Linked DNA regions of Ruminococcus albus AD2013. The protein of the gene in region 1 interacts with the protein of each later gene in a pairwise test. Links are inferred from orthologs where the notes say so. Each region holds a gene or a part of one and is shown on either strand. Other genes may lie near its edges. The genes, in order: N773_RS0107325 and N773_RS0103350.

Region 1 (10,677 bases):
CCCATACTTATCGGTCAGGGCGTTGACCTTATAGTAGGCGAGAAAAACGTCGATTTCGGGGCGCTTGTGCCGATAATCATAAAGCTGTGCATGACCGTTTCCCTGACAGCTTTGTCACAGTGGCTTATGTCCCTGTGTACCAACAAGATAACCTTCAATGTGGTGAGGGATATCCGCCGCAAGGCTTTTGCAAAGCTTGGCAGACTTCCTCTTTCCTACATCGATTCCCACCCTCACGGCGATATCATAAGCCGTATCATCACCGATATCGACCAGATATCCGACGGTCTGCTGATGGGTTTTGCACAGCTGTTTACGGGTATCTGTACAATAATCGGTACAATTGTTTTTATGCTGACCATAAATGTAAAGATATCACTGGTCGTTATCCTGCTGACACCCCTTTCGCTGTTCGTAGCGAGGTTCATAGCGAAGAACACATTCGACCTTTTCAGAAAGCAGTCCATAGCCCGCGGCGAAATGACCTCACTGGTCGAGGAGATAACAGGCGACCTGAAAACCGTTCAGGCTTTCGGCTACGAAGACGAGGGAGAAGCGAGGTTTGAGGTCTGCAACAGGAAATTGCAGGAAGTCAGCGTAAAGGCTATATTCTTCTCCTCACTGACAAATCCATGTACCAGATTTGTCAATGGTCTGGTTTATACCTCTGTTGGTATACTGGGTGCGCTGGCGGTGTTCAGCGGCAACGGATTTACAGTGGGAAATCTTTCCAGTTTTCTTTCATATGCAAACCAGTACACCAAGCCTTTCAACGAGATATCGGGTGTTATAACCGAACTCCAGAGCGCACTTGCTTCGGCGGGCCGTGTGTTTGAACTCATCGATGAGACCGAGGAGATACCCGATGCACCCGATGCGGAGGTACTCACCGAGGTTGACGGCACTGTCGATGCTGAACACGTTTATTTCAGCTACGACCCCGAAGTCAAGCTTATCGAGGATTTCAACCTCCACGTAAAGGCAGGCGAGCGCACAGCGATAGTCGGCCCCACGGGCTGCGGAAAGACCACCATGATAAATCTGCTGATGCGCTTTTACGATGCCGACAGCGGCAGTATAAACATAAGCGGCAAGCCCATAAAGAACTGCACCCGCGATTCCATGCGCTCCATGTACGGCATGGTATTGCAGGAAACGTGGCTGAAGACCGCCACTATCCGCGACAATATCCGTTACGGCAAGCCCGATGCCACCGATGAAGAGGTAGTTGCGGCGGCGAAGTCAGCCCACTGCCATGGATTTATCAAGCGTCTGCCAAAGGGCTACGACACGGTGATATCCGATGCTTTCAGCACCTTGTCACAGGGGCAGAAACAGCTTCTCTGCATAGCAAGGGTGATGCTGTCACTTCCGCCAATGCTTATACTCGACGAAGCTACATCTTCAATAGATACCCGTACCGAGATAATAATACAGCGTGCTTTCGCTAAGATGATGAAAGGCAGAACGAGCTTCATCATAGCCCACCGCCTATCCACCATCAAGGAAGCGGAGAATATCATAGTGATGCGTTCGGGTCACATCATCGAACAGGGCACCCACGAAAGTCTTATGGCAAAAGGCGGTTTTTACAGCGAACTCTACAACTCCCAGTTCGCGGCGGAATAACAAAAAACGGCACGCCCGAGTTTTTCAGGCGTGCCGTGACTTTTTATTATTCAAGTGTATCGATGTTGTAGATGTAGGGCAGGTAGCTGTCAAGCCAGATGGTGATAATGCCGTGGTTCTGGTCGATGCTTAATTCTATAACTTCGCCGTTGTCGAACATCTTCTGTGCCAGAGCGGAAGCTTCTTTGAGAGCGGCTTCTTTCTTGTCATCGGGGATGATGCCTGTATTATCCCTGTACTTGGCATCTATCTTCATGAAGTCGTCGGTGACTTTTCTCAGCTTGTCGAAATCGTCGTTGTCAAGTTCGTCATACAGGCGAACTCTGACGGTTTCGGTCTCGATAGCGCCTATCTTGGCGGTCAGATCGTATGTAGCCGCTTTTTTGCTCTTGGGTTTGAAGAAACAGCTGTAGATATTATCACCTGCGGTCTTGTCGGGCTTGCCGCTGCCGTCATCAAGCATATCAGCGACCTTTTCGCCCTTATCATCATATAGGGCAACATTTATTCCCGAATCAGCCTCGGTGGGAGATAACTCAACTTCAAAATAAAAACCGTTCTTGTCATCAAGGGCAGCGAAACGCTGGCTGCATTTCAGTATGTGTATGCCATCTTCCTGTTCAGCGTTGGGGTCGGCTACTGTTTCTTCATCGGTAACGGCAGATTCCTCGGCTGTGGTCTCAGTGTCGGTAGTTTCGTCATCTGTCACAACATCGTCGATGTCATTGCCTTTCTCACCCGAAACAGTTTCCTTGGGAGAAACAGATCTGTCGGCAGTTGTTTTTTCGGATTCGCTGCATCCGCAGATACAGGTGCTCATTGTCAGTGCAAGAGCTGCAGCAAGAATTCTCTTATTCATGATAAAATCTCCTTTTATTCTTATCGGCAGTTAGATTAAACGATATTCCGTACTCACAACGGTAATTATTATATCAGCCTGTGTCGGATATGTCAATGAATCGCAGGATTTTTCGACGTTTTGCATAAATGGCAGTAATACTGAAAAAGTCGGATTTGTATCCCGCGTTGTGACCTTATTAATATATTAAAGCATGGCTGTTAAATTTATGTGATATGATGTGACGGAGATTTGAAATACTTATAAAGCCGAACTGAAAATACTGTGTATCCGCCGCGGGGATTGATTTTGGGGAAGAAATATGGTAAGATAAGAAAGCAGGATATGTTTATACCTGAAAATGCACATTTTCTGAATGAGGGAACTCAAATGAGTTTGCGGTGGGGTGCGGTATGAAAAGTGACAACAGATATATTACTAAAGCTGAATACGAACTTGGTTATGCAAGGCTTGGTATCATATTTGCGGTTATACTTATTGCAGTCAGATCAATAATTGCGATAGTATGCGGATATGATATATTGGAATATGCTGTGACATCTTTTGGAACAATATTTTTACTAACTGCAATAAGTGGAACTTTGATCTTGTTGAGTTGTGTAACTAGCGGAAGATACATAGTTCGCAAGTATATTGTATTAAGAAAAGGTGTATGTAAAACGGGGCAGATAGTTGGCAAAGAATTAAAACGTGATTTCGGCATTTATGATACTTACACTTTTACGATCAGCGTAAAAGACGATGACAGCGGTGAAGATTTTACGTTTAAAAGCGTGCCTTATATGGCTAGAATGGTTATAGATTTGTCTTCTGTGAAATATTGTGACGTATACTGCTACAAAGGTAAATACATACTTGATAATTTCAGAAGTTAGTTATGTTAAATTTCGGATTTTATTTTTGGATAGGCGGCTCGGCTTGGTGTCGGGCTTTATTTTTTGTTTATATCAAGCTTTTTCAGCATTGCATTTTCGGTTAAAATATGTTATTCTTTTATATAGTATAGGTGAAGATGAAGTATTGGTTTAGTCTGGAAAATTAAGCTAATCTTAAGAATTACATTCACCTGATTTTAAGAATGATGTATTATCATATATGCATACAAGGAAAGGACATAACGTTATGGAAGATATCACAGCAACTATTCTTGTAGTGGACGATGACAGAGACATCGTGGCAGCTATCGCGAAGCTGCTTGAACTGGAAGGCTACAAAACGGTCAGGGCGTATGACGGTATAGAAGCACTGGAGAAGCTTTCGGAGAACGACATACAGCTTATACTGATAGACGTTATGATGCCGAGGCTTGACGGGCTTTCGGCTATAATGAAGATAAGAGACAGGCGAAATATCCCGATAATAGTGCTGTCGGCAAAATCCGAGGATACAGACAAGATACTCGGGCTTTCGATGGGGGCTGACGACTATATCACAAAACCATATAATCCCATGGAGCTTACCGCCCGTGTGAAGAGCAGTCTGAGGCGGTATATGCAGCTGGGGGATATAGGGAACATCAACAAAACGGACGTTATAAAAATAGGCGGTCTGGAGCTTGACAAGGGTGCGAAGTCAATTACGGTGGACGGCGCACCCGTAAAACTGACCGCAACGGAACTGAAGATACTTGAACTGCTGATGGAGAACGCGGGTCGGGTATTTTCGGCAGAAGAGATATACCGCAAGGTTTGGAACGAAGACGCTTACGCGGTGGAGAACACGGTAATGGTACATATAAGGCATATTCGGGAGAAGATCGAGATCGATCCGAAGGAGCCGAGATATCTGAAAGTGGTGTGGGGCATTGGGTACAAGATCGAAAAAAATATCTAAGTTATTTCCGAAGGCTGTCAGGGTGACGGCCTTCATCACGGCTTGTGTGGCGGCGGGTATAGCGCTGTTCGGTGAGATGAATGTGAGCCGCGTAAAAGGCAGACTTTCGGATATGGGCGGAACGCCCTGGGAAGGATTTGGGCAATCGGAGAAATACCGCACCGAGCTGAAAAATATGTATGAACAGCTTTGCATACTTGGCGTGTGCGAGCTTGCGAATATGGACGAAAACGGTAAATACACGGGAAATAAATATGTGCAGTCCGATCTTTTGTACTATTTTGATTTCAACGAATACCGCTACAAAAAGACAGGCGAGGGCATAGTGCCATATTCAGATATATTCGACTACTATGTTTCCTATACTGTTCCCGAAGAAATGGCGGATGAAGTCCTGACCGATGATGAAACGACAGCAGAGGAGGAAAGGGCTGAGAGGACGGTAACACATTTTGTCACGAATATATCGGAGGATATCATAAATGATAAAATGACCGAGCAGGAGCGTATAAATGCGCTGACTTCAAATAAATACGGAGGATATATCCTGCGCTCGGAAGATGTGATATCATCGAAGTATGTATCATCGGGGGTGATGGATAATTACAGTTATCAGGTAGCGGAGAAGAACGGAAAACTCAGGAATGTGAATGAATCCTATCCCGATAACTATCTGCCTCTGGGCGGCTGGTACAGTGATAATTACGGAAGGCACGTTTTCAGTTTCTGCAATGATTCGCCGATAAAGTTTTATGAATATCCCGAAAATACCGAGGAAGGATTTACGGCAAGGCGGGAATGGGTGGATATAGAGTCAAACACAGCAGAAGGTTCCGGTATATATTATTCTACTCTGCCTATATGTGATATGCCCGACTATAAAGCGACAGCAGGGGATACCGAGGGGCTGACGGTATATATTGAACCGGAGGATTATTATTTCGATTCGATATACAGGGAGTACGAGGATCTGTATAGCGAGTATCACGAAACAAGATCGTTATCTTTGCAGTGCGGGATACTGGCACTGGTGCTGATAGCTTATCTTATCGCGGGGGCTGTTGTGAGAGGGCTGGCAGGAGAGCATGAAAGTTCCTTTGCTGATAAGCTGCCATTTGAACTGTACATTGGGGCATGGCTTCTGATACTTTTGGGGACAGCAGTGATAGGTCATATGTATTGGGGTATGGTCTACTCCGCTGATGAACGGGCAGAGGAGACGGCTTACTGGTATCTGACATACGGTGCTATATTTGCGGTTATGACAGGTATAGCTGTACACAGCATCATTCACGGTATAAAGCTGATATCACTAAGGAAATTCGGGAGCAGTTTCCTGCTGCCTAAGCTGATGGGCAAGCTTAGTGAGAGATACCGCACTACTACACTTTACGAGACACGGAGGAACAGACCTGCGGGAAGCGGTCTTATGTGGCGCTCGGTGAGAAGCCTTGGGGCATTTCTCGCGGCGGTGTTAATGCTTCCAAGCTCACTTTATGGAAACAAAGATGCTTTACAGATAGCTGCCGTTGTGATATGCGTGGCGGCATCGGTATACTTTATATATTCACAGATAAGGGCGATATTTCTCGCACGTGACCTTACTAAACTGGACAGGCGTATCACGGCACTAAACCGAAACACGCCCTTTGAGGTAGAGATATCACCTCTTTCGGAGCTGAGCAGACCTTCGGATATGCTGAAAAATATATCCGATACCGTCAGTGATGCGGTGGAGGAACAGATAAAGTCCGAGAGAATGAAGATAGAACTGGTGGCGAATGTATCTCACGACCTGAAAACTCCTCTGACTTCAATAATAAGCTACATCGACCTGCTGAAAAAGACGGAGCTGGACGATGAGGCTATGGGCTATGTTCAGATACTGGATAAGAAATCACAGAAGCTTAAAGGCATAGTTGCCGATGTTTTCAGCCTGGCAAAGGCGACCAGCGGCATAGATGTGAACATGGAAGAGCTGGACTTTGTAAGGCTTTTCAACCAGAGCCTTGCAGATGCGGACGACAAGATAAAGGGAAGCGGAAGGACGTTAAAGATAAATGTCACCGAGGATACCGCACCTGTTATGGGCGACGGAAACAAGCTTTACCGCGTACTGCAGAACATCATAGACAATGCGCTGAAATACTCTTTGGAGGGTTCGCGCATATTCCTGGAGCTTAAAAGTGACGGCGGGAACATAGTATTCACCGCCAAGAACATTTCTTCTTACCCTATCGACTTTACCGCGGACGAGATAACAGAAAGATTTGTCCGCGGGGATAAGTCGAGGACGGACGGCGGAAGCGGGCTTGGGCTTTCAATAGCAAAAAGCTTCACGGAAGCCTGCGGCGGAGGGTTTGAGATAGAATTGGACGGCGATATGTTCAAGGCTATCATGACCATGCCTATCATCAATAAAGAAAAAAACGAAGAAAAAGAAACGATAGAATAACATAGAAACGGAGACAACATTATGAAAAAAAGAAGATCGGCTGTGACACCTTTAGTTACAGTCCTGATAATTGTACTCATTGTGATATCGGCGATGGTAGTTATCATCAAGCCCGACAAATTCAACATTGCAGGACAGGTGACCGCGCTTTTCCGCGGCAGGGTGGAGTATCACCTTGACGAAGTGCCTGCCGATGAACTTTCGCTCAGGACTGCATCTGTGGGAGATCTGAAAATAGGGACGACGATGGTGCTTGTTAACAAAGATCACCCGCTGGATCCGTACTTTGAGCCTTCAATATGCGAATACAAGGATTCAGGGGTGATGATGTCAACGGCTTCGGTGGACAGCTATGCGGCACTGTCGAAAGCGGTGATGGACAACTGCGGAGAACCGCTGTACGTTATGTCATCATACCGCACGCCCGAGGAACAGCAGGAACTGTATGAAGATCAGGGCAGCAGCGAGGCTATGCCGCCCCACTGTTCGGAGCATGAAACTGGTCTGGCACAGGATCTGTATTTCAGCGGGTTTGCGGGCAAGAATATCATCGATTGTCCTGCGGGAAAATACCTCACGGAACACGCACCCGAGTATGGTTTTATTGTGAGATACCCATCTTTCGGCAGAATGGTGACCGGTATAAAATACGAACCCTGGCATTTCAGGTATGTGGGTCAGCCCCATGCAGAGATAATAACTGCGAACGGTCTTACTTTTGAAGAATATATCGACGGTCTGGAGTACGGCAGTTTTTATGCATATGAGGATTACATCATATCAAGACAGAAAGGAGACAGCCTGCTTCTGCCCGAAAACTGTACCTGTGATATCTCGACAGATAACTGCGGCGGGTATATCATCACGGCAAAAAAACAGTAAATACGATAACAAAGCGGCGGGTTTTTAATTCATAATTGTTGGCAGGGCAACCACGTAGTGTGGTAAGTATGCCAAGGAGGGGAGCTTTATCTGACTAGCGCTAAAGAAGTAATCTATCCATACCAAAACAATTGATACAGACGACACAGCGGATCAGTAGTAATATTTTTGATATAATCCCTTTAGAGTTGACACACTTAAAAGAGTGTCAAAACTCTAGGGGGTATTTCAATCATTAGGATGTGGATATTATTATGTGTTAAATTTTCTTTAAAGTTTAATTGTTGATATTGACTCATTAGCCAATATATGATAAACTTAAATATAGCTAATTATTCAATTCAATTTGTTCAAGTGTTAAACATCAATTCAATTTTCATATTCATTACAATGTCATCGAATGACGTTTGACATAATGCATACTGCAAAATAGGGGTGGTAATAGTATATAATATATCTCAAACGGATATGCGGTACGAATTGAACATTTAGTTCAAAAAACATATAAGGAGTAATTAAAATGAACAAACTCGGAAAGAAAGTATTAACATTTGCAGTAACAACTATAATGGCAACAGCAACAGTATTTGCAGCATCAGCTGACTATATGTCTGGTATTGGATTAGGTCATAAAGCCGATGAATGGGAATATGGCAACCAATGGGGTTTGAACGGAAACTACCAGTATTCATATTTTTATTGTAAAAATGAAAGGCATACCGCTACTGCTATTATAAGAAGAGCTGGAGGTCCTGGAGTTGGAAAGATTGATGATACTGTCAGAATAGAGGGTAAAAAGGGAAAATGGGCAAAAGCAAAGACTAAAAGACATAATAGCTATGATGAATGGCATTCACATTATAATCATCCAGATATGAAGTAATATAATAATTTGAAAACAGAATACGAAATTTATACAGTAAAGAGCGATTAAAATTCGCTCTTTACTTTCTGTTTTAGTAAAGGGAATGAAATGAAAAAAATAGTATATTTTCTATTGTTTATAATTATTACTTGTACTGTATTTATTAACAATTATGTGCAAGAGAAAAATGCTTATCTTCTTGAACTTAACAAAATAGGCGAAAAGAATACAACTGCCTGTCATGTCTTTTTATCTTCAAAAGAAGATAAAAAGACTGTATATAGCACACTTGATGATGCACTGAAACAATATGTCGGAAATTTATATTGCAGCAGTGTTGACAAAGACGGTATTTACACTAAAAACGTTCTTGTATATAACTATAACGTTTTTGAAGACATTTCTCTAGCAGAAGGACACTTTTTTGAGGATGCGGATCGTTCTTCAGACAAGTATCTCACGACCCTAAAAACAGATGATCCGAACTGTATAGGCAGGATCAACATCTTCGGAAAAGATATGTCATTCAGTATCGGAACAATGAAAACATATTTTGATAATTCTGCAGATCCGTTAAATAAATCCTTTATTATATGTATGGCTAATTATGGCGATTATGAAAACTTTAAAAATCACCTTAATGCTAACGGTATTAAAGTAACTGAAGACACGTCTGAACAGGGTGAAGCGGGCGAAACAAAAAGTATAATGATAATAGTTTACATTACTATAATTATTCTTGGTGTTCTGACATTTTATGACATTATAATGTCTTCAAAAAATTTTGCAGTAAAAAAATTACTTGGATATAATAATACAGATCTTTGTATTAGCAGTATTACAGCTATTGCATTGTTTGAGGTGTTGGCTTTCGCATTATCTTCCATTGTTTTATCAATAATGCTTTTTTCTGAAATAAACAACTTATATCGGGATTTTATCCTGCATATATTAAAAAGTAATGGCATTGTGCTGATACTTACAATTATTCTAAATGCTGTTCCTTTTATTTATTTAAGGTGCATTTCTATCAGTGATGCCATCAAAAACAGACTGCCTATTAAAATCATAAATCGTTTCAATATTATTATAAAAAGTGTACTCAGCATTGTTGTCATAGGTTTTTCTATCGGTGTTATTACGCAGATACACTCATATTATAATCTGAATCATAACAAATATGATGATTGGGAAAAGATTCATGACTACGCGTATATTACGAATTACGAAATATATGATGGAAATTCTTGGACAGGCGAAACAGATGAGGATTATAGCAATTTCAAAGAACTATATAAAGAACTGAATAGTAAAGGCGGTATATATGCAGATTTCAGCTATTTTTCACCTTTGTACACAGAAGAATTCAAGCAAACGGATTTTGTTCCGAGAATGAGTGTCGGAGTAAACACCAATTATCTGAAAATGTTCCCTGTTAAGGACGAGAACGGGAATAAAATAGAAATATCCGAAGAAGAAATGGATACAGTGGTTATCGTTCCGCTAAAATATAAGGACATGCTTGATGAGATAACCGAATATTACAGCTCCGACTTTTCGCCGACAAATAAGTTCAAACTGATATGGGCAGAAAACGATCAGGCGTACTTTACAATGCTTGTTGATACAGCTGTAGATAATTATAACAGGATCAAAGATCCAATACTGTATGTATTGACCGAAAACAATGGCATTGATTACGATTATCAGATAGTTGCACAAAGTAATTATTTCATTCACGTCGATGATTACAAGGATAGCCAGGCTGAGATAAATAATATTTTCGGCAAATACTATAGCCTTGATGAAGTTAAGTTTGTTTCATGCAGTGTTTACCAGGCTGTTGAAGACCAGGTAGCACAGAACAGCCTGATGATAAAAATATATAGCATGATGTTACTGTTGACACTTATAGCAGTGATAATGATAACTATTCAGAATATCACTATACATATAAAATACTATGTAGTTCATATAGCAGTTAAAAAGACTCTGGGATTTGGATTTATCAGTCGGTACTCGGATATTTTTATGGATATGATTATGTCAAATGTCGGTGTTATAATTGTATCAATAGCACTATTCAGAAATTGGCTTGTCCTGCCGATCGGTATCATAATGATAATTCTGGATGCTTTACTGACTTCTATATTT
Region 2 (10,830 bases), 900 kb from region 1 along the record:
CACCGTTTGAGTATCTTTGCAAGTATATCCCGCAAAATTAAGATTTTTGTAACCTAAATACAAGTTTATAACAAAAAGACTGCCGCAGGTGCAGCAGTCTTTATTACTTAATAAAAGTTTTGTGGACTTTTTGGTTTTTCAACAAGATAAGATACCAGAGTGGAGATCAGAGCCAATATCACCATCAGTATACATAGGACATATCCGAATTTTGTATTAACTTTCAGATAATTTCCAAGACCTTCCAGATCGGTCTTGCCATCGGAAATGTATCTGCTGGTAAAGTTTGCTCTGAATATGATAAGACATATTAAGCTGACCAGCGAACAGCCTGCGGATATCAGTGTGAACAGCTTGTCTCTTTTCAGGAACAGTATCACGCTGCCTGCGATACAGCAAATTGCAGTTATTATCAGCCAGGGATTTGTGCCTTCTTTCGAACCGTAATTTTCACCGGAATCAGCTGTGCTCGATTTTTCTCTCTGATCAAATCCCGAACCTGTTTTTATGTTCTTTTCGCTTATTGTAGACGGGAATATGAGATTGTAACCATTGTATACGATCTCAAAGCTGTAATCACCTTTTTCACCTGCCATACTTGCAGCGGTAGAAGCATCACATGATACTGACATGAATGGGAACAGGAAACATACCAGCGCAGCCAGAAAAGCTATCTTTGCGATTAGTCTGGTCGGGACTCTTTCAACTTTCTGAGTGATAGCAGCTGCTCCGCCTGAAATAGGAGCTGCCACTGCAGGCTGACCGTATATGGGCTGCTGGCCATACATTTGCTGCTGTGCAGCTTGTGCGCTAGTTGGTTTACCGCACTCGGGACAGAATACCGATCCGTCGGGAATATTTTTACCGCAATTTGTACAAAACATATTCTTACCTCCAAATAAGTTTATTGTGTTGATTATATCATAAAATACAATAAATGTCAATAACACATTTTCGAGGACGAAAAATGTATAATTTGCTAAAAAATACATGAAATTAAAAAACATGGATAAATACTGATGTATATGAGCTTTTCATATAAAAATTATACATATATTTTCAGATATCTTTTTTTGTAAGCTCATTAAATTATCCTTTTTCTATTGACTTGCTCTGAAAAAAATGTTATTATATAAAAGTACATTTATTTTTACAGAAAAGGACGATGAAATATGAAGAAACCGTTTATCACAAAAGAAAAGGCAGAGGAGATAATCAAAGCATATCCTACTCCTTTCCATATTTATGACGAAAAGGGCATACGCGAAAATGCCCGTAATCTCTATAAAGCATTCAGCTGGAACAAGGGTTATAAGGAGTTCTTTGCTGTTAAGGCTACTCCCAATCCCTATATCCTCCAGATACTGAAAGAAGAGGGCTGCGGTGTTGACTGTTCTTCCATGACAGAGCTTATGCTCAGCGAGTGCTGTGGATTCAAGGGTGAGGATATAATGTTCTCGTCAAACGTTACCCCCGCTGAAGAGTATGTAAAGGCAAAGGAGATGGGCGCTTTCATCAATCTTGATGATTTCACTCACATCGATTTCCTTGACAAGCTCTGCGGTATCCCCGAGACCATCTGCTGCCGTTACAACCCCGGCGGAACTTTCTCCATATCCACAAAGATAATGGATAACCCCGGCGATGCTAAGTACGGCTTCACCCACGAGCAGATAATCGAAGGCTTCAAGATCCTTAAAGAAAAAGGTGCAAAGTACTTCGGCATCCACGCTTTCTTGGCATCAAACACTGTTACCAACGAGTATTATCCCAAGCTTGCGCGTATCTTGTTCGAGCTGGCAGTTGAGATCAAGGAAAAAGTCGGCATCGAGTTCAAGTTCATAAACCTTTCGGGCGGTGTTGGTATTGCTTATGAGCCCGACAAGCCTCAGAACGATATATTTGCTATCGGCGAGGGCGTTCACAAGGCATTTGATGAGATACTCGTTCCCGCAGGTATGGGCGATGTTGCTATATTCACCGAGCTTGGCAGATATATGCTTGCTCCCTATGGTCATCTGGTTACAACTGTTAAACACTTTAAGCACACCTACAAGGAGTATGCAGGTGTTGACGCTTGTGCCTGCAACCTTATGCGTCCTGCTATGTATGGTGCATACCACCATATCACAGTTCTCGGCAAAGAGGACAAGCCCTGCGACCACAAGTACGATGTAACAGGCAGCCTTTGCGAAAACAACGACAAGTTCGCCATCGACAGAATGCTCCCTGAGCTTGAGATAGGCGATATCCTCGTTATTCATGATGCGGGCGCACATGGCTTCTCCATGGGCTATAACTACAACGGCAGACTTCGTTCAGCTGAGCTCCTTCTGAAGGAGGACGGCGATGTTCAGCTGATAAGACGTGCAGAGACTCCTGCAGATTATTTCAGCACTTTTGATTTCACAGGTATAGTTGACAAGTATCTGAATAAGTAATACTTGACGGGAGGTTTATCGTGGTCGAGATTGAGAACGGAATACTGATAAACTTCGAGGATAAAGAGTGTGAGTTTTACGAAGTTCCCGAAGGTGTTACAGAGATAGATGAAGCTGCATTCTGCGGTGCTCATAACTTAAAGCGGGTAAAGTTGCCGAATACCCTTAAAAAGATAGGCGACAGTGCGTTTATGTGGTCCGGGCTTACCGAGATGTATATCCCTGCAAATGTCGAGGAGATATGCGATAGTGCTTTTCAGGGCTGTAAGTGTCTTGAAAAGGTGACGATCGAAAATGGTCTCGTTACTATTGATCAAAATGCGTTTTTTGAATGTATCAAGCTGAAAGAGATCCTGCTTCCTGTCAGCCTTAAAACCATAGGCAACGCCGCTTTCAGAAATTGCGAGAGACTTGAACGTGCAGTCATAAGCGAGGGCACGGAAACTCTCGGTAATGGTGCATTTCTAAACTGCCCTAATCTGAAAACATTGTCGCTTCCCTCAACACTCAGTGAGATAGAACCTGCTGCGCTTGCCGGGTGCAGTTTGCTGGATGATTTGATTTTGAGTAATGAAAATCCATATTTCACTATTTCAGATGGTATGCTTTTTGATAAGGACCTGACCAAACTGGTATACTGTTCTGCCTGCAAGGACAGCGGTGTTATCCCGGAAGGCGTTGAAGAGATATGCGACTATGCTTTTGCTGGCTGCACAAAGCTGAAAAACATCACTCTCCCGAAAAGTCTGAAAAAGATAAGCAGTTACTCCTTTAGAAACACCAATCTTCTTACGGACGTTTATCTACCCGACGGCGTTGAGGTCGATGGTGATCCAGAGTTTGCTGATGATACCTGCATACACCTTAACGGCAGCCGCGGCGAGATGACATTCTACCCGCGCGAAACACCATATAACGAGTGTTTTATGCTTGTGTTTGATCGTGATTTCAGCATCATGTTTGACCATAAGCCAAAGTACGCGCTGATATTCCGTATGTACTTTGCGGGCATCGAGGGTGCAGCAGAGTATGTCAAGAAGAATTTTGCAAAGATGATAGGCATGGCTATCGAAAATTCTGATGTTGATACTGTCAGAAAAGTTCTCGAACTCAGAGAGATGGTCACAAAGCGAAATGTAAAGCGTCTTATTGAAAAAGCGGAATACTGTGAGCCGATACATGATCTGCTCACCGAATATGCCAAGACCCTATAAAAACGATAAAAACTCCCGAAACTGCTGTGTTTCGGGATTTTATTCTATTTATCCGAAATGCTCCAATCAATAGGTTCCTGGCCGGTTTGTGCCAGAAATTCATTTGCGATGGAAAAATGTCTGCATCCGAAAAATCCGTTGTACGCCGAAAGGGGAGAAGGGTGGGCTGCTGTCAGAACAAGGTGTCTGCTGTTTGTTATCAGCTTTTGCTTCTCCTTGGCGTTCCTGCCCCACAGCATGAATACTATGGGTTTTTCACGCTCGTTCAGCTTGCGTATCACAGCATCAGTCAGCTGTTCCCAGCCTATACCGCGGTGAGAATTTGCCTGTCCTGCACGTACTGTTAGTACAGCATTCAGCAGAAGGACGCCCTGACTTGTCCAGTCGGTAAGTTCGCCGTTATTCGGTATACGGAAACCCACATCGTTTTGCAGTTCCTTGAATATGTTCTGCAATGACGGGGGAGGCATTACACCTCTTTTGACCGAAAAACAAAGCCCGTGAGCCTGTCCTTCACCGTGATAGGGATCCTGTCCGATTATGACAACCTTTACGTCCTCGTACGCTGTGTATTTCAGGGCGTTGAAAATGTCATACATATTCGGGTAGATGGTCTGCTGTGCATATTCTCTTTTGAGAAATTCCCGAAGTTTCAGGTAGTATTCGCTCTTGAATTCCTCTGCCAGGATTTCATCCCAGCTGTTTCCGATATTTACCATCAGAATATACCGCCTGCTACTGCACCGATAACTATGCCGAGCACCATCACAGCAACTACTGCCAGTACGATGATCCTCATAAGCATGGGTTTTCTATCGGTCGGCACTGTGTTGTGGACAAGCTGCTTGTCAACTTCTTTTGCAAGTTTTGCAGACTCTGCTGCTTTGAAAGCATCGATATTCTTCTGAGGATTTCCGTACTTGTTTTTCATCTTGTTAGCCATTAGATTCATATCCTTTCCGATCAATACAGACAGTAAATATATTTCGCCGAGAGCTTTGATATAATATCAAGTTTCTTTGCCACTATATCCTCGGAGATGCTTCTCATTATCTCCTCGGCTTTTGCAGCTTCTTCTTCGGTGATACTGTCTGCGCTCATATTTGCTTCAACTGCCATTATCGTCAGCTCTGTCAGTTTGTCATCAAGCTGATGTATCCGCTGCTCATGACACTTATTTATCAGCTCATCACATATCTGCATATCTGATAGATTTTTCTTGACTTCGATGTGCAGAACAGAGAGATATTTCAGCGAGTAGGTGTATATGGCTGTAACTCTCTTAGCAAGATCTTTTTGCGTGCAGCTTTCGTGCATCTTATCAAGGCTTCTCTTTCGGTTGATGACAATTGCTGCAAGTCCTGCAACTACAGCGATCAAAGTCATGCCTATAGTTTTCGCCACAGGTGATCTTACTATACCGCCGCTTCCATCAGGCTTGCTGCTGTTTTTGCTGTCATATGCAGAGGCATCGCTGTTTTTGCCGTTAGAATTTTTGCCTATCGCTCCTCTGCCCCCTGACTTGCTGTTGGAACCATTACTGTTATTTTTAGGAGATGTTCTGCTGTTGGTATTGGCTTTGCTGTTGTTCAGAGGTTTTCGGGAACTGTTATTAATATCAGTTTTGCTGCTGTCGGGCTTGGAAGAACTGCTTGAGAGACTGCTTTCGTCCTTTTTATCTATGCCTTTCTCTTCCTTTGTCAGGTTTGGGTTGTCCCCATCGTATCCCGGTGTGAACTCCGCCGGCATCCATCCTGCACCTTCAATGAATACTTCTGTCCAGGCATGAGCACATTTGTCTTTTACTACCAGTTCGTATCTATCATCGTCCTTGGTTGCTGTCTGCAGCTGTGAGGGAAGTATCATGTAACCTTCGATATATCTTGCGGGATATCCGAATTTTCTAAGCAGATGAGTACCCGCGGTAGCGTAATAAGTACAATAGCCTTTTTTCTGATTGGTGAGGAAATAGTCGAGAAAATCCTCGCCCTCCGGAGTTTTGCCGGGATTTGTATCATAGGTGAACTTATTGTCGCTGAAATAATTCTTTATTGCAGAATATATCTCGTTATATGAGCAATATTCGGGGTCGTCCCTTAGATATTTCTTGCATATCTCTTTATAAACCGTATTAAGCGAATCGAGATCTACAGGGGTAGTATAATTGTGTTTTACATACTCCTTGTAAAGATTTGTGACATCCTGGAATTTTGGAGAAAAATGATCAAGATCTGCACTGACCAGACTATCTGTTCTCATTATCCAGCTCGGAGTACGGAAGGTCTTGTAGTAGACCGTGTAATTCTTGCTTGACTGGCTTATACGGACATATGAATCGTTGTAGGGTGTCATGCCGCTGTTTTCTCCAAGTGCGGAATATGAATAGCTGTAATCACAACTGTATGGTGCATAAACGAATTTTGAGCAGGCACCTTTGATAGTGATATTCATAGCCGAGTCGGATGAACCCGTTGCATCATCTGAATCACTCAGAAGCAGGCTGTCGTAATCCTGGATCCATCTTCCGGTTTCAGAAATATCTTCACTTATCTTTTTGATAGTATCGTCAGTTTCAAGTGGCTGCCATTGATTTTCAGCGTAGTCGCCGGCAACATAACCCCTAAGGTACATGGTGTAGTTGAAAGGTTCGGTGTTGATCACCATTGCCTTTGAACCATTAAAGCTTATACCGTTTGTAGTACCCAGGATACCGCCGTTGGTTCCGCCGACTGTTGTTACACCGAACAGGTTAGAACCGCCGTTAACATCTATAAGAAAATCATCAGCGTGGGTTATATCGAATCTTTCAGCTGCGTGGTGAAGATTGTATCTCAAATCAGCAAAGGAATCGGGTCGGTAAAAACCGCTGATCTTCGAGAATATAACTACTGCCAGAAATACGGAAGCAGTAACGATTGCAACGAATTTTATATACATCGTGTAGAATCCTGCTTTGGATTCAGATGATGTGAAGAAGAAAGTCTTTGATTTTTCATGGACAGCGAAAGTGTTGTTCCTGCCGGCTTTATTGGTAGTGTGGTTTATTATGTTCATAGCCAGCACAGTTATCCATGAAATAAGCATCATAAGCACGGAAACGGTAGGAACATCAAATCCGAGATATAATCCAACCTCCAGGATAGGGAAGGTAACGATGAACAGCATCGGAAAATCTATCCTCACCACACAGGCTATTACAGTACCGATCGCTATAAAAAGTATCACAGCAGAGAAGAAATAATACAAGCCTTGGTTTACTGCGGATGCTGTCGTAAGGTACTCTTTATATACGCCTGTGTTCTGTCCGGGCAGGTCGCCTTTGGTAAGATATCCGTGGGCAGCTGCCAGAGCGCCGTATTTTATTAGTTTTATTTTTCCTATCAGCGGGACGATGTACATAACACCGACTATGCCCGCGCATATTTTTATTATTTTGTGTTTTGAAGCCAGAAGTCCGAAGGCAAGAACGGCTACTGTGCTGTCATAAGCCAGCAGCATCGGGCTGATGTTTGCATCGGTAAAGCAGTTTCCCAACAGTGCCGCAGAAAATGTAGCTAAGAGGGCGATGATGATCCTGAAAGCGAAGAACAGTCCCGAGGAATGGAGCTGTGTCAGTCTCATTTCTATATCACCATCTATGCAGATACCCCCGCTGCCGATTAGTCCGGCTTCACTTTTTGTTTTGTTACTCATTCTGTCACCTTTATCTTTATCTTAGAGCGTTTATCTGCTCTCATTAGTTTCTCCTCTCTTACAGACATAGTTCCCGTATAGAACCATCGAGCTGACCCGGATAAATTGGGATAAGCTCTGCAAATTCATCATAAAGGGCTGTCTGTGAGACCTTATCTGTCATAAGCAGATACGTATATTTGTGTGCAAGCTCTGCATCACTCATAAGTTCTGTTGCATTGGGACTGTATCCGGTTGAAATATATATAAGATGTCCGCACTTAACGCTCTCGGAAGTTCCGATATAATCAGTAAGAACTGCGTCCTTTGTATCGTATAGTCTTGCCTGCAAAAGCATTCCCACCATCGTGCTGTGACTCTCGTCATCGCTGATGTTCTGCTCGATGGACATCTGTCTGTCAGCGTCGTAGAAAACTGTCCTGTGGGGAACTTCGTTTTCAAGCAGGTATTCTGACACTGAAGCCACAGTTTCGACCACTGAATCGAACAATGTCAGTTCATCCGCTTTTCCCTCAACTTTGGAGAGGTCTACCATCAGCAATATGGAATTTGCTATCGGCAGTGAGTAATCCTTGACCATGGTCTTATCCTGCTTGGCCGAAAGCTTCCAGTGTATGCGGTTTAGCTTATCACCCTCCACATAATCTCTTATATCGAATATCTCGGAGGGGTCATCGCCCTTTTGTGTTTTTGAATACTCGTCGCTTTCGAGTCCCATATCTGCGTAATTTGCTATCTCGTTTTCAAGCGGGATATAATCGGGGAGTATGGTAACTGTGCAGTTACTATCAGAAAGAAAATTGTTTTTGCTCTTGACTTTCATGGTAAATATCTTCAGCATATCCGATATTTTGCACTTTTTTATATTGAAATCCACCGTTCCGCAGTGTATGCCTGATACGCACATTGTCAGCACTTGGGTCTCGTGAGGATAAACGGGTGTGTTTATCTTGACGATATTGGTTTTTCCGTCTATCCTGTTTGAATAGGATATCTCGATAAGCAGATTGGGGCATGGCAGCATCGAATCGTTGCTTACTTTTATCCGAATGGGTAGTTTAGCAGTTCTGCTGACAACCGACTGCTTATCCGCAAAACCGATCTTAAGCTTTTTGGCTGTACACAGCGTCATTATGAAAAGTACGATTGGTGTCACCAGCAGAAAAGCAAACAGATAGAAAGAAAATGGGTGTTCATATAATATGTAGAAAAATACAGAAGCTATCAGCAGTACCGTGTATAAAAATGGCATGGCATTTCTCCTGTATTATCTTGCAACTCTGGGCACTTCAACGGTGCTGAGTATATCTCTGAGCACCTGTTCACCGGTCACGCCGTTTATCTTTGCCTTTGAATTGAAAACTACTCTGTGCAGCACAACATCGTTGAATGTATAAGCGACATCATCGGGGATAACATAATCTCTGCCCTTTAGGAGCGCTGTTGCTTTTGTCATTCTCAGCAGTGCGATGGTTCCTCTGGGTGAAAGACCCAGTTTGATGAACTGGTGGTTTCTTGTGGCAGCAGCAAGTCTTGCAATATAGTCTATAACCTGATCGGCTATATATATATTCTCAACTTCGTGTCTTGCCTTGATGATATCCTCGGCATTTACCACAGGATTTACGCTGTCAACAGGAACAAGACTCTGCTTAGCTTTAAGCATCATTACTTCGTTTTCTACCGAGGGATAACCCATGGTCAGCCTTACGATAAATCTATCCATCTGAGACTCGGGAAGCATCTGTGTACCGATCGAACCTATGGGGTTCTGTGTTGCGATAACTATGTAAGGGTCGGGAGCTTTTCTTGTAACTCCGTCAACAGTTACCTTGCCCTCTTCCATTATCTCCAGCAGTGCTGACTGAGTCTTTGAAGAAGTTCTGTTGATCTCATCTGCAAGGAACAGGTTTGTAAGGGCAGCGCCCTGTTTGTATTCAAAACGCTGTGTCTGCTTATTGAGGATATTGAAGCCTGTTACATCGGTAGGCAGAACATCCGGTGTGAACTGCAGACGCTTGTAATCCAACGACAATGCTTTGGAAAGCGCTACAGCGAGAGTAGTTTTACCAACGCCTGGGATATCCTCTATCAGGATATGACCTCCTGCAAGTATCGAAAGCAGGACTTTGATTATGATCTCATCCTTGCCTATGATGACTTTTTTTACCTCTCCTATAACGTTCTGCGACATGGCGAGGACAGCACGCTGTCCCTCTGTAAGATTTGTGCTCATTCATGATTCTCCTATCTTTTTATAATAATGACTACATATGTAATTATTATAACATATTTCTTGATTATTTTCAAGTACTAACGCACAGATTTTATCCGATTGTCACATTGTTGTTAACTTGTGTATGAGTTTGTTGAATGTCTGAAAAAATTATAAAATGACTTGTAATTTAAAGTCGAATGTGTTATAATAAAACTAATTTGTAATTTCTGCGGAGGTTTTTTTCATGTGTATGACCTATGACCTTGGAATCGATGTTGGTTCCACAACAGTCAAGACAGTTATCACCCTTGATGGTGAATTCATATACAACAGATATGAACGTCATTTTTCCCGTGTCAGAGAAACGGTAGCGGAACAGCTGAAGCTTATCAGAAAAAGCTATCCCGATGACAAGTTCCGTATCGCCATAACAGGTTCGGCGGGTCTCGGAATAGCAGAGGCTTGCGGGATACCATTTGTTCAAGAAGTCTTTTCTGCCTTTGTTGCGGTCAACAAGACTTATCCCGATGCTGATGTTGTTATCGAGCTGGGCGGTGAGGACGCTAAGATAATCTTCCTGACAGGCGGTGTCGAGCAGCGTATGAATGGTTCCTGCGCAGGCGGTACAGGTGCTTTCATCGACCAGATGGCAGGACTTCTCGGTGTTACTCCCGATGATATGAACGATCTCGCTTTAAAAGCCGAAAAGACCTATCCCATCGCTTCAAGATGCGGAGTTTTTGCAAAGTCGGATATACAGCCACTGCTGAATCAGGGCGCTAAAAAGGAAGATATCTCCGCTTCTATTTTTCAGGCTGTGGTAGACCAGACTGTTTCTGGTCTTGCACAGGGAAGAAAGATAGCCGGCAAGGTGCTTTTCCTCGGAGGACCTCTGACTTACCTCAGCGCACTTCGCCAGACTTTCAAGACAACATTATCACTCAGCGATGATATGGCTATCTTACCTGAAAAATCGTCCTGCTACATCGCTTATGGTGCGGCTCTCCATGCTCATGACCTTTCCGATGGACTGACCATCGATGAGGCTCTTGAAAAGATCACAAATGCCAAGACCAATGACAATATAGTTGTCGGCAGGAGACTGTTTGAATCTCAGGAGGAATATGCAGAATTTATTGAGCGTCATAAAAAGTCCGACCTTAAATATGAAGATATCGTTACCTATGAGGGTGATGCATATCTTGGCATAGATGCGGGTTCCACTACAACAAAACTGGTACTGATAACTCCCGAGGGCAGACTG

Evidence for each region.
Region 2: the proteins of N773_RS0107325 (region 1) and N773_RS0103350 interact in binary tests that used the Escherichia coli proteins (3 or more experiments, as listed by UniProt). The link is inferred for Ruminococcus albus AD2013 from one-to-one orthologs.

The regions. Positions count from the first base shown.
Region 1 is NZ_JAGS01000001.1:1,660,469-1,671,145, reverse strand. Bases 2,637-5,465 are described here. They hold N773_RS0107325 (response regulator transcription factor), read left to right. Parts: upstream 2,637-3,610; coding sequence 3,611-4,321; downstream 4,322-5,465. Other genes in these bases: N773_RS21145 (sensor histidine kinase), read left to right, coding at 4,344-5,465; N773_RS0107330 (hypothetical protein), read left to right, coding at 2,881-3,363. Outside these bases: N773_RS0107340 (ABC transporter ATP-binding protein), read left to right, coding at 1-1,629; N773_RS0107335 (hypothetical protein), read right to left, coding at 1,676-2,488; more of N773_RS21145, read left to right, coding at 5,466-6,776; N773_RS21140 (M15 family metallopeptidase), read left to right, coding at 6,798-7,658; N773_RS0107310 (hypothetical protein), read left to right, coding at 8,179-8,541; N773_RS0107305 (hypothetical protein), read left to right, coding at 8,632-10,677. UniProt on the Escherichia coli protein: Response regulator member of the two-component regulatory system CpxA/CpxR which responds to envelope stress response by activating expression of downstream genes including cpxP, degP, dsbA and ppiA.
Region 2 is NZ_JAGS01000001.1:763,537-774,366, forward strand. What follows is about bases 325-3,306. They hold N773_RS0103350 (diaminopimelate decarboxylase), read left to right. Parts: upstream 325-1,172; coding sequence 1,173-2,441; downstream 2,442-3,306. Other genes in these bases: N773_RS0103345 (zinc ribbon domain-containing protein), read right to left, coding at 325-884; N773_RS0103355 (leucine-rich repeat domain-containing protein), read left to right, coding at 2,462-3,306. In the rest of the region: more of N773_RS0103345, read right to left, coding at 108-324; more of N773_RS0103355, read left to right, coding at 3,307-3,655; N773_RS0103360 (uracil-DNA glycosylase), read right to left, coding at 3,700-4,374; N773_RS0103365 (hypothetical protein), read right to left, coding at 4,374-4,598; N773_RS0103370 (transglutaminase-like domain-containing protein), read right to left, coding at 4,619-7,348; N773_RS0103375 (DUF58 domain-containing protein), read right to left, coding at 7,407-8,600; N773_RS0103380 (AAA family ATPase), read right to left, coding at 8,616-9,584; N773_RS0103385 (acyl-CoA dehydratase activase-related protein), read left to right, coding at 9,811-10,830. UniProt on the Escherichia coli protein: Specifically catalyzes the decarboxylation of meso-diaminopimelate (meso-DAP) to L-lysine. Is not active against the DD- or LL-isomers of diaminopimelate.